One region of the Microbulbifer pacificus genome, then DNA from elsewhere that is predicted to be linked to it. Evidence: predicted binding sites of a transcription regulator. Region 1 holds the regulator's gene; each other region holds the start of a gene.

Evidence for each region. Region 1 encodes sigma-54, which starts transcription at its own class of promoters, with help from an activator protein. Its sites were predicted from a motif close to TGGCACANNNNTTGCNNT; they were not measured.
Region 2: a site for sigma-54 is predicted at 1,144-1,161, ahead of glnA (glutamate--ammonia ligase). Genes of this name have one in related genera too.
Region 3: a site for sigma-54 is predicted at 1,835-1,852, ahead of R5R33_RS03980 (HAD-IIB family hydrolase). Genes of this name have one in related genera too.
Region 4: a site for sigma-54 is predicted at 1,392-1,409, ahead of R5R33_RS13180 (NarK family nitrate/nitrite MFS transporter). Genes of this name have one in related genera too.

What each region holds. Positions count from the first base shown of each region.
Region 1 covers NZ_CP137555.1:1,085,809-1,088,960, forward strand. Annotated here, with positions in the region: gene lptA (lipopolysaccharide transport periplasmic protein LptA) at 1-300, shown strand, start outside; gene lptB (LPS export ABC transporter ATP-binding protein) at 372-1,097, shown strand; gene R5R33_RS04920 (RNA polymerase factor sigma-54) at 1,341-2,825, shown strand; gene hpf (ribosome hibernation-promoting factor, HPF/YfiA family) at 3,006-3,152, shown strand, end outside.
Region 2 covers NZ_CP137555.1:2,418,609-2,421,760, forward strand. Annotated here, with positions in the region: gene thiI (tRNA uracil 4-sulfurtransferase ThiI) at 1-851, opposite strand, end outside; gene glnA (glutamate--ammonia ligase) at 1,227-2,630, shown strand; gene R5R33_RS10460 (DUF4124 domain-containing protein) at 2,787-3,152, shown strand, end outside.
Region 3 covers NZ_CP137555.1:874,555-877,706, reverse strand. Annotated here, with positions in the region: gene R5R33_RS03985 (glycosyltransferase family protein) at 1-885, opposite strand, end outside; gene R5R33_RS03980 (HAD-IIB family hydrolase) at 896-1,774, opposite strand; gene R5R33_RS03975 (glycine zipper 2TM domain-containing protein) at 2,057-2,794, opposite strand; gene sppA (signal peptide peptidase SppA) at 3,000-3,152, opposite strand, start outside.
Region 4 covers NZ_CP137555.1:3,072,631-3,075,782, reverse strand. Annotated here, with positions in the region: gene R5R33_RS13190 (ANTAR domain-containing response regulator) at 1-33, shown strand, start outside; gene R5R33_RS13185 (CmpA/NrtA family ABC transporter substrate-binding protein) at 107-1,159, shown strand; gene R5R33_RS13180 (NarK family nitrate/nitrite MFS transporter) at 1,641-3,107, shown strand; gene R5R33_RS13175 (bifunctional protein-serine/threonine kinase/phosphatase) at 3,141-3,152, shown strand, end outside.

The sequences.
Region 1 (3,152 bases):
ATCAACAAGGTGATCGCCACCGGCTCCCCGGCCCACTTCCAGCAGCAGGTCGAAGAGAGCACCAACCCGGTCAAGGCCCGCGCGAAACGCATCGAGTTTCTGGTGAGTAGCGACGCCCTGCAACTCAGCGGCGAAGCGTTCGTGGACCGCGACGGCAACACACTGTCGGCAGAGCGCATCAACTACGACCTCAAAAGCGAGCAGATGCAAGCCCAGGGTCAGTCGGAAAAGAAACGGGTGGAAATGATCTGGAAGCCCGAATCCAAAACCGAGCCCACCCCCGCGGAAGACGGCCAGTAATCTACGCGCCCCATACAAACCGAACAGTCAAAAGAGGCGGCAAAACAGCCGCGCAGTTACCGGAATTCACTATGCCGACGCTCAAAGCGCTACATCTCGCCAAGCAGTATAAAAAGCGCAAAGTTGTTCAAGATGTATCCGTGAGCGTCTCCAGCGGCCAGGTTGTCGGCCTGCTCGGCCCCAACGGCGCCGGCAAAACCACCTGTTTTTACATGATTGCCGGCCTGGTACAGGCCGACGCCGGTCAGGTGATGATTGACGAGGAAGATATTACCGGTCTGTCCATGCACGGTCGCGCGCGCAAGGGTATCGGCTACCTGCCCCAGGAAGCATCGGTGTTCCGCCGCCTGTCGGTGGAGGACAACATCCTCGCTATTCTCGAGATCCGCAAAGACCTCGACCGCAACCAGCGCCTGGAGCAACTGGAATCACTCCTCGAGGAATTCCACATCACCCACATTCGCGAGAGCCTCGGCATGGCGCTGTCCGGCGGCGAGCGACGTCGGGTAGAGATCGCCCGCGCGCTGGCCACCAATCCGGCGTTTGTATTGCTGGATGAACCGTTTGCCGGGGTGGATCCCATCTCCGTGAACGACATCAAGCAGATCATCCGCCACCTGCGAGACCGCGGTATTGGCGTGCTCATTACCGACCACAATGTGCGTGAAACCCTGGATATCTGTGAGACCGCGTACATCGTCAGCGAGGGCCACATCATCGCCTCCGGCGACCCCAAAGACGTAGCCGAGAACAAACAGGTGAAAGACGTCTATCTGGGACACGAGTTCACCATCTGACCCTATATGGGTGAAATCATCAGCATTTCACCCTTCAATTACCGATTCCTGTCACAATTCTGACCGCGACAATCGCGACGGATATTTTTTTCGGCACGCTTATTGCTTATTCCTGCGCCCCTTGCCACTTGTGTTCCGAATTACCCCGGGGTAGTCTGCAGGCGATGAGCAATCTGCCGCCGACACAAGCATCAAATGTGTCGCAGCGGTGCAACGCCAGAATTTTATGCCGACACTCCCCCTATGAAGCAGTCACTCCAGTTAAAACTCGGCACTTCGCTGACGATGACGCCACAACTGCAACAGGCCATCCGCCTGCTGCAATTGTCGACGCTGGAGCTGCAACAGGAGATTCAGTCTGCCCTCGACAGTAACCCGCTGCTGGAATCGGACTTTGACGAGCACGCCGGCGAACATCTGCAGGAACAGAACACCCCCGCCACCATTGAGCGCCAGACTCTGGACAGTGCCGACAGCGGCCGCGAAGGCCTCGGCGGCGAGGGCGAGAGCGAGTCCACCGCCGATGGCGACTGGAACAGCGACATCCCCGAAGACCTGCCGGTAGACACCCGCTGGGACGATATTTACACCAACAGCAGTCACTCTGGTGGCGACGGCGAAGAGTACGCGCTGGAACAGCGCAACGCCGCCGCGGAGAGCCTGCAGGACCACCTGCTGTGGCAGCTGAATCTCACTCCACTGACGGCAGAAGACAAGTTGATCGGCGAGGCGCTGATCGACGCAATCGCCCCCAATGGTTTTCTCGATACCGATCTGGAGGATCTGGCGGAATCGTTTGCGATCGAAGTGGCAGAAATACTGGCGGTACTGAAAACCATCCAGCAGTTTGAGCCGGTGGGCTGCGGCGCCCGCGATCTGCGCGAGAGCCTGCTGCTACAGCTGCGCCAGCTGCCGGAGAGCACCCCCTGGCTGGCACAGGCCTTGACCGTGGTCGGCCAGCACCTGGACCTGCTGGGCAAACGCGACTTTCGCCAGCTGAGTCGCCGTACCCGACTGAGCGAGGCACAGCTCGGCGAGGTAATGCGCCTGATCCAGACCCTCACCCCCTACCCCGGCGAGGCCTTTGGCGGCGAGGAGCCCCAGTATGTGGTGCCGGACGTAATCGTCAGCCGCCGCGAGCAGCGCTGGGTAGTGGAACTGAACCCGGAAACCACGCCCAAGCTGCGCATCAACGATGCCTACGCCGCGCTTATCCGCCGCGCGGACAACTCCACTGAGAACAATTATCTGCGCGACAACCTGCAGGAGGCCCGCTGGTTTCTGAAAAGCTTGCAGAGCCGCCACGAGACGCTGCTCAAGGTGGCGAGCTGCATCGTCGAAAAACAGCAGGGTTTCTTCGAGCTGGGACCGGAGGCGATGAAGCCGATGGTACTGGCCAATATTGCCGAGACCATTGGCATGCACGAATCCACCATCTCCCGGGTGACCACGCAAAAGTACATGCTCACTCCCCGCGGCGTATTCGAACTCAAGTACTTTTTCTCCAGCCATGTGAGCACAGACTCCGGTGAGGACGCCTCCTCCACGGCCATCCGCGCGCTGATTCGCAAGCTGGTGGACGCAGAGCAACCGCGCAAGCCGCTGTCGGACAACAAGATCACCCAGGAGCTGGACAAACAGGGCATTCAGGTCGCGCGCCGCACCGTCGCCAAGTACCGCGAGTCCATGGGCATTCCCTCTTCCAGCGAGCGCAAGCGACTGGTGTAAATAGACCGAAGCGGATCAGCCGGTCACACTCCCTCTGTGCAAGCGCCGTTTTCGATCAATTTCTGCCCGACCAATGCCCAGGAATCGAGTGTATCCTTCCATTCTGGTGAACTTCCTAGTAGGGTTGCCGCCCTGTGCGGGGGGCAGCCAAATTGTGTTGTACCCGATGAGGAGAAATCCATGCAGATCAACATCAGTGGCCACCATGTAGACGTAACCCCGGCCATTCGCGATTACTGCCTGACCAAGCTGGACAAGCTCTCCCGCCACCACGACCTGATCACCAATACCCAGGTCATCCTTTCCGTCGACAAACTGATCCAGAAA
Region 2 (3,152 bases), 1.3 Mb from region 1:
TCCACATCCAGCTCCTTGGCGATCACCGAGCCCGCGCGCAGCATCATGCGCTTCAGGGTCACGCCCATGTAGGAGTCGTCGATGCGCTCGAGGATCTCGGCCACGACTTCGTCAAATGGCACGGTGATGAATTTCACCCGGTGCGAGGCGCCGTATTTTTCCCACAGGTAGAACGCCACTTCCTTTACCCCCAGCTCGTGCTGGCGCCCACCCAGGTTGAAGAACAGGTAGTGGGTGCGGATACCGCGCTTGATGGTCAAATAACTCGCCACGGTGGAATCGAAGCCGCCAGAGACCAGCGAGATCACCGGGTCCTGGGTGCCGAGCGGGAAGCCGCCGAGGCCCTGGTGCAGCTGCTCGATCACATTCAGCTTGTCGTGGCGGATTTCCAGTTTCACGGTGATATCGGGGTTTTTCAGTTTCACCCCGGCGGCGTCCGTATTCATGTTGAGGCCGCCGCCCACGTACTGCTCCACCTCGAGGGACTGGAAGTCGTGCTTGCCGGTACGCTTGGCCCGCACGCAGAAGGTTTTGCCGCTGAGCTTGTCGCCCCACACCGACAGGGTCTTCTGGTACATGTCGTCCATGTCGCCCAGGGGGAACTGCTGTACCCGCGCGAAGTTGGCGATGCCGGGGGTGTGCGCCAGCACCTCTTCAATGCGGTCGGAGAGGTGGGCTACGGCGTCCGGCGCGATCACATCAATTTTTTCCCAGTCCTTGCGCACCTGGATGCGGTCATCGACCCCGCGCAGCAGTTTGCGCAGGTTGTCCGCAAGCTGTCGCGACATGCGCTTGCGTACCGGGTTGCTCTTGATGGTGATCTCTGGGAAAAACTTGACGACGAAGTGCATAGGGATGTGCCAGAACCGCGATTGACAGAAATGTGAGCCGGGAACGCGTACACCGCTTCCCGGCAAAGGTGGCGAATTATAAACTCGCCACTGGGAATTTGCTTGCGGCACCAAATTGGTGCTTAACGTGACTTCTCAGCCCTTAATTGGTGCATATTGCGGTTTGAAAGCACCAATGTTGGGACTATCTTGGGGTTGTCCTGGGAATTGCCCGGCCAGTTTTGTCCCAAATTGGGCCACTGCCGCCGTATTCAGCACGCCAGTCATCGCCCACAGTCAGTTTGCCCCAATTTGGCACACTCCTTGCTTTTACTGTTGCCACAAGATAAAGCGAATTGGCGCGACACATAACTTTTTCATTCTTGGAGGACTGCAATGTCAAAGACGCTCGAACTGATCAAAGAGAGCGAAGCCAGATGGGTAGACCTGCGCTTCACTGATACCAAAGGTAAGGAACAACACGTTTCCATTCCTTCTAAGGAAGTGAACGGCGAGTTCTTCGAAGTAGGCAAGATGTTCGATGGTTCCTCCATCGCTGGCTGGAAGGGCATTAACGAATCCGACATGGTTCTGATGCCGGTTGACGATACCGCATTCCTGGATCCGTTCACCGACGAGCCGACCGTTATCATTCGCTGTAACATCGTTGACCCGATCACCGGTCAGGGCTACGAGCGCGACCCGCGTTCCATCGCCATGCGCGCCGAGGAATACCTGAAGTCCACCGGTTACGGTGACAAGGTTCTGATGGGCCCGGAGCCCGAGTTCTTCGTATTTGACGACATCACCTGGGGTGCCGAAATGGGCGGCGCCTTCTACAAGATCAACTCCCAGGAAGCGGCCTGGTCTTCTGGCGCCAGCTATGCCGAAGGCAACATGGGTCACCGTCCGGGCATTAAAGGCGGCTACTTCCCGGTTCCGCCCGTCGACTCCCTGCACGACATCCGCGCTGCCATGTGTGCCGCGATGGAGCAGATGGGTCTGGAAATTGAAGTACACCACCACGAAGTGGGTACCGCTGGCCAGTGTGAAATCGGCGTTGGCGCCAACACCCTGACCAAAAAGGCTGACGAAGTTCAGATCCTGAAGTACGCGGTGCACAACGTGGCCCACGCTTACGGCAAAACCGCCACCTTCATGCCCAAGCCGCTGGTAGGTGACAACGGTTCCGGTATGCACGTACACCAGTCCTTCAGCAAGGACGGCGTGAACCAGTTCGCCGGTGACGCCTACGCTGGCCTGTCTGAAACTGCCCTGTTCTACATCGGCGGTATCATCAAGCACGCGCGCGCTCTGAACGCCATCTGTAACCCGGGCACCAACTCCTACAAGCGTCTGGTTCCTGGCTTCGAAGCACCGGTAATCCTGGCCTACTCCGCGCGCAACCGCTCTGCGTCCATCCGCATTCCGTTTGTGCCGAGCCCGAAAGGCAAGCGTATCGAAACCCGCTTCCCGGACCCGATCGCCAACCCCTACCTGGCCTTCGCTGCACTGCTGATGGCTGGTCTCGACGGCGTGAAGAACAAGATCCACCCCGGCGACCCGGCGGACAAAGATCTGTACGACCTGGAGCCGGAAGAGCTGGCCGAGTACCCGACCGTTGCTTCCAGCCTGGAACAGGCCCTGGACGCACTGGATCAGGACCGCGCCTTCCTGACCGAGGGTGGCGTATTCACTGACGACGCCATCGACGCCTTCATCGCCCTGAAGCGTGACGAAGTACAGCGTGTGAACATGACCACTCACCCGGTCGAGTTCGAAATGTACTACTCCTGCTAATTCGCAGGTATCATCGCGGCACCGCCCCGGCTTTTGATATGAGGGCGGCGCAAAGATGACGAGAAAGCCCGCACTTCGGTGTGGGCTTTTTTTTTGCGACGCAGATGGCTAGCCTTAGCATTGCAACAGAACACAAAAAGTGAGGCAGGATTGCCCATGAACAAATGGTCCATCAAAAAATGGTTGCTCCCGCTGGTATTGGTGCTGGCGGTGCCGGCGATGGCGCTGCAGGATTCGGGCGCGCAATCGGGTGCGGAGGATGACAAATCCTCCAGTGGCACCAGTGTCTACAAGATCGTCGGTCCCGACGGTCGGGTCACGTTCAGTGATACCGCACCCGCGGGTTCCAGGGCGGAGAAGGTCAAGATAGGCCCCACCAACGTGCAGCCGATTGCGCTGCCCGTGCCCCTGCCGGTGCGCAAGCTGTCCCCCCGCAGTGACGAGGATCGCGGCGACCTGGGGCCGGTGAATTTCGCCATCGTCAGCCCGTCCAACGATGCCACCATCCCGCCGGGGCAGCGC
Region 3 (3,152 bases), 210 kb from region 1:
GATATCGATGGACATTTTCGACAGGCCACCGTGCTCGTCATCGAAGGACACGTCCTGGTGTTTGTGGTCGTAGGCGTGGGCGATGTCCACCTGGCACAGTCGGTTGGTGGAATAGTTGCGGTGCATCTCCGACAGTACGCCAATTTCCAGCCCCCAGTCGCTGGGAATGCGCAGGTCGTTGATTACATCGCGGCGGAAGGAAAACTCCCCGGCGAGGGAGTAGCGGAAGCTGTCCATGTACTCGAGGTATGCGGTGTGGCCGTAGATTTTTTTCAGGGTGCGGATCAGTGGCGTAACCAGCAAACGGCACACGCGACCGTTGATTTTTCCGTTGGCTACCCGGGAGTAATAGCCTTTGCAGAATTCGTAATTGAAGTTGGGGTTGGCCACCGGGTAGAACAGGCGCGCCAGCATCATGCGGTCGTAGGTGACGATGTCACAGTCGTGCAGCGCGATGGCCTCACCGCGGCGGGAGGCGAGGATGTAGCCGAGGCAATACCAAACGTTGCGGCCCTTGCCAGCCTCTTTGGGGGCGAGGCCGTCGCGCTGCAGCTGTGCGTCCAGTTCGCGCAGGCGCGGGCCGTCGTTCCACAGCACCCGCACATGCTGCGGCAGTACACTGAACTGTTTGAGCGCATCGCGGTACTGGGATTCATCGGCGCGGTCGAGGCCGATTACGATCTCCGAGAGGTAGGGTACTTCGGCGAGAATTTCGAGAATTCGCGGCAGCGCCTCGCCTTCGAGTTCCGAGTAGAGCGAGGGCAGCAGCAGTGACATGGGGCGCTGTTGCGAAAAGCGGATCAGGTCCGCTTCCATATCTTCGAGGCTGCGGTTGGACAGGTTGTGCAGGGTCGTGATGTCGCCATTCTGGAAAAAGTCGGTCACGTTGTGCTTCCTATTTTGCGTTCGATAAATACCCGCTCTGCTCAGGACGGGAGAAAATTTCCTGTATCGCCTCCGCCCAGCCCTGGGGGCCGATGTTGCGGCTGATGATGACATCGGGGTGGTGTGCCAATTGTTTTGATGGATGGGGCGGTGGGTGTGCGGGTGAGCGCACGATAATGGCGATGTCCGCGACGCTCAGCATGTCGAGGTCGTTGGGACCGTCGCCGCTGGCAATGAGGCAACACGTGCGCTCGCTGTAGTGCTGGTAGATCTGTTTAAGCAACGTCGTCGCAGCACCCTTGTCGGTCTGTCCCAGAAGATGCAGGAAGCGTCCGCCTTGCAGGGTCGCGAACCCGGCGGCGTTGGCGCGCTCAATAAATGCGTGTTTCTGCGTTTCGTCACCCTGCCACAGCAGCGGCTCGGAGTAATCCCGCCGGTTGGCCTTTTCCGCTTGCGCGAGGGTGAGCCCGGTGGCGGCGACAATTTCTGCCGCGGAGGCGTTGGCAAAATTGAGGTAGGGCGCGCTATAGCTGTCGCTGTCGTGGCGGAGGAAATCGAGAATACTGCGGCGGGTTGCACCGGGCTCCAGCACCCAGTAACCCAACTCATCGCGGGCGCATTCCGGTCTCTCCGGGAAATAGCCCTGGGGAATAAAGATCGCCGAGCCATTTTCGCTGATGAACGGGTGGCGGTTGTGCAGGGAGTCCCGCAGTGCCAGCATTTCATCGCGGGTTTTACTGCTGTTCAGAATGACCGGGATACCGGCGGCTTCCAGCTGCTGCAGGGTGCGGTCTGCGGCGCTGTGGGAATAGCTGTAGTGGTCGAGAAGTGTGCCGTCCAGGTCGGTGGCGACAAGCCATTGCGCCCGAGGCTGCATTACTTTCGTCATTCTTATCCGTGTGTTGATTCACTGTCGACGCTGTAAATGTGTGCGTCGTTATCGTTAGCTAATCCAAAAATAGTGCCAGTCGCGGAAAAGTGAGCCACGGCGGTGCCTGCGCAGGTCGGATTGGCGCCCGCTTTGTGCTTTAGCGCTTCAATGTGGGGAGCGGATTGGGCGGGAGCGAAAGTGTTGCACCAAGCTGGTGCGCCTGTCGGTTGGGATGTTCTGTGGGGGTAAATCGCGAGCGCGATATGCCGCCGGCGCTGGGCCGGCGGCACAGGGTTTACATCAGTTGGCGCGAACCCAGGTTCCATTCGGTTGGCGACAGGCGACCGCCTGGGTGCTGCGGGAATCCCCGCTGACGTCATAGCCCGCGGTGTAAGAGCGGCAATATTGATCGCCACGCTGTTCAACCGCGCCAGGGACCACGGTGTAGTTTTCACCGCCCTGCGCATTCTGCCAGCTGATGCTTTCGCCCTCGGGGGCGAATTCCAGCGCCTGGGCGATACAGGCCTGGTTGCTCTGGTCCATACGGCGGCCCACTTCGCCGCCAATCAGCACACCGGCGATGGCGCCGCCGATAGTCGCCGCAGTGTTGCCGCGACCACTGCCGACCTGGTGGCCGATCACGCCGCCGATGAGGCCGCCGAGCACGCTGCTCACCTTGTTATTGCCACAGCTGGTACCCGATGTCTGCGCGGTGGGGCGCCATTCCGGACGGTACTCCGGTTCCTGCACCTGCTGGTTGAACCACGGTGGCAGGACCACAACACGTACGCCGCCGTCGTGGTGATGGTGGTTATCTGCGTAGCGCGGGGCCCGGCAGGTGCGCTCCTCTTTGTAATCGCCGCGGTCGTTCCACTTGCGTTCGACCCGGCAGTTACCGTCCCAATACACTTCTTTCTGCTCGTGTTTGTGGTGCTTGTCGTGCTTCTTCCAGCCGCGGCCTTCGGGCGGATCGGCATACAGTGACATCGACAGGCTGCCACACAGCAGGGCGGCGACGGCGGTAGAGAGTGCTTTCATTGTTCGGTTCCCGTGACGGTTACTTACTTTTGATATGGTTTCCGTTATGGCGTGAATACTATCAATCGCCTTCTGAACCGTAAGTGAATCGGTCTACGTTCCTGATCACAAAAGGTGGAGGAATGTGGGGATACCGAGGGGCAGGGCAGGAGAGGCGCCCGCTAGCACGCAGGAATTGCGACCAACGGGCACGGGTATGGAGGAATCAGGGCGCTACACAGCTCATGCAGCGTACGTATAGCGCGCGGGGGTCTTTGAAGGTTTTCAGCTCCTTCAGCGGCTGCAGTGCCGGCTGCAGGCTGCTGAACCAGGCGCCCAGCGGCAGGTTCTGCTCCACACTTGCGGCGATTTTCGCGTC
Region 4 (3,152 bases), 2.0 Mb from region 1:
ATCGTCGCGCACCTGCAGCCGCCGGTGAAATAGCAACCGAAGCATCCGCGAACATGGCGGCACACTAGCCGCAGAGCAAATTTATAAAGAATTCGAGAGCAAAACTGTGAGCAGCCTGCAAGTCGAAAAACCCAATTTGAAGCTTCTCTACCTGCGCCTGACCGACAGCGCGCCGCTGATCATTGCGCGCGAGCTGGGCCTGTTCGAGCGCCATGGGCTAAAGGTGGAACTGCAGCGGGAAACCTCCTGGGCCACCCTGCGCGACAAACTGATCGGTGGCGCTGCCGATGCTGCGTCCATTCTCGCGCCCATGCCTCTGACCCTGAAACAGACCCTGCCCCAGTGTGATGAGCAACTGTTGAGCGGCCTGATTCTCAGCTGCAATGGCAACGCCATCACCCTGTCGCGGACACTGTACGACAAACTCGACCCGAGCAAAGGCGACGCGGGCGCCGCCCTCAAGGCATATATCAGCAGCCGCGCTGGCGGCGACAAACCGCTGATCTTTGCCAGTGTCTACCCCTTTGCCAGCCACACCCTGCAACTGCGCCACTGGCTGTCCAGTGCCGGCATCAATCCCGATGCGGATGTGCGTATTGTGGTACTGCCGCCAGAGCAGATGGTGGAGCACCTGCGCCGCGGCGATATCGACGGCTATTGTGTCGGTGAGCCCTGGAACACCCTGGCCGTACAGGAAGGTATCGGCGTCATTGCCGCAACCAGCAATAGCCTGATGCCGGCGATGCCGGAAAAAGTGCTGGCGGTGACGCGCAGCTGGCACGAGGCCAACCCCGCCACCCACCTGGCGCTGCGCGCGGCGCTGCTGGACGCGTGTGGCTGGCTGTGTGATCGCGACCAGCGCCGGGATGCCGTGGGCATTCTCGCGCGCCCGGAATACCTCGACCTGCCGGAAGCGGCCATCGCCGCGTCCTTGAGCGACGAGCTGCTTGTCCACTTCGGGGAGGCGCCGCGCAAAAACCCAGGCTGGCACCTGTTCGCACATCCGCAGACAGACCACGGTCGCCCCACGGAAAAGAAAGCCCGCGAACTGCTGGCCCTGTGCAACGAAATCGCCCCTGTCGATGCCGATACCGCGGAAGTATTCCGCTCCGATCTCTACCAGCAGACCCTGGACTTTATCCGCCACAGCCAGTTGTAACAGGCCAGGGAAACCTGACGACAATGCCGGACTGTCGATCGCCAACTTAAGCAAGCGCCCTATGCCAGTGCAAAATCCTGTGCCCGCTGCGCTAAACAACCCAAAACGGGGCGCACTTGCGCGCTCCGCATACTCTCCCGTGTTCCGGTGCATGCGGCAGCGACGTCTTAGTTTCTCTAAACGCCCCAAAACACCTCATGTTCCCGCACCAGATTTTCACTTTGCCCAGATGTGGCACAGAAATTGAATATTCCATCCCGAGTCCGGTGAGTTTCTGTGCAACAGAAATAGCGTGGACTCGCCGTCGGGGCATAAAGGGAAGGGCCACAGGCCACCTGAAATAAAAATTCCGGCGAAGAAAAACCGAATATGCGGACATCGAAGTCCACCGGTACAGCCCAGGCTGTGCCTGTGGACTTTTTTTATGCCCGTAGGAAATGTGCAGAGAAATTGCCGACCTCAACCACAAGCAGGGAAAACCATGTCCAATGATTCGCTGAATCTATTGTCCTTCACGGGCAAAATCCGGGTTTTACACCTGACCTGGATCGCGTTTTTTATCACCTTCTTTGCCTGGTTCAACCACGCCCCCCTGCTGATGGCGATTGCCGACAGTCTGTCACTGACGTCCGAGCAAGTGAAAACCCTGCTGATCCTGAATGTGGCGCTGACCATTCCGGCACGGGTGATCATCGGCATGCTGACGGACAAATACGGTCCTCGTCTCACCTATTCGCTGCTCTTGGCCGTTGGCAGTATTCCCTGTTTTATCTTTGCGCTGGCGGACAACTTTACCCAGGCGGCGATTGGTCGCTTTCTGCTGGGATTTATCGGTGCCGGCTTTGTGGTCGGCATCCGTATGGTGTCCGAGTGGTTCCCGGCCAATCAATTGGGTACCGCCGAGGGAATCTACGGAGGCTGGGGTAATTTCGGCTCGGCCGCGGCGGCGATGACGCTGCCCATCATTGCGCTGCTGGTCGGCGGTGTCGACGGATGGCGCTACGCCATCGGCATTACCGGTGCCATTGCACTGGTATACAGCGTGATCTACTACCGCTCGGTAACCGACACTCCCAAGGGCGGCACCTATTTCAAGCCGAAAAAAATTGGCGGCATGGAGGTTTCCAGCCCATCGGATTTCGTACTGTTGCTGATCATGAAAGTGCCGATGTACGCGGCGCTGGCACTGCTGGCGTGGAAACTTTCACCGTCCGGCATCGGCATGCTGTCACAACCAGTCGTTGTTGCCATCTATGTTTCGCTTGCCGTGCTGTACGTACTCCACGCGAAGAAGAGTTACGACATCAATCGGGAAATTTTCGTCAAACTGCCGGAACCGATTCACCGCTATCGCTTCAAGCAGGTGGCGGTGCTGAATATCCTGTACTTCGCCACCTTCGGGTCGGAGCTGGCAGTGGTTTCCATGTTGCCGCTGTTTTTCTCGGAGACGTTTACCCTCGATCCGGTAAAAGCCGGCCTGCTGGCGTCGGCCTATGCGTTTATGAACCTGATGTCGCGTCCGGCCGGCGGGCTGATCAGTGATCGCTTCGGTCGCAAAAGCACACTGCTGATTTTGACCGCGGGGCTGGCACTGGGATATCTGGCGATGAGTATGATCAATGCCGAGTGGCCGCTGTATCTGGCGGTGGCCACAGCCATGGCGTGTTCTTTCTTCGTGCAGTCCGGTGAGGGTGCCGTGTTTGCCGTAGTGCCACTCATCAAGCGCCGGCTGACCGGGCAGATTGCGGGTATGACCGGGGCTTACGGGAATGTGGGCGCGGTGTTTTACCTGACGGTACTCAGCATGGTTTCCTACCAGACGTTTTTCCTGGTGATCGCGGGAACTGCCGTGCTGGGCTTTGTCACCTTGCTGTTCCTGGAAGAGCCGGAAGGCCAGATGGCGGAAGTCATGCCGGATGGCAGTGTGTCCCTGATCGACGTAGCCTGAGAAAACAGTTTGAACCAACTCTGCGAACCGCTCATGGCTGATCCC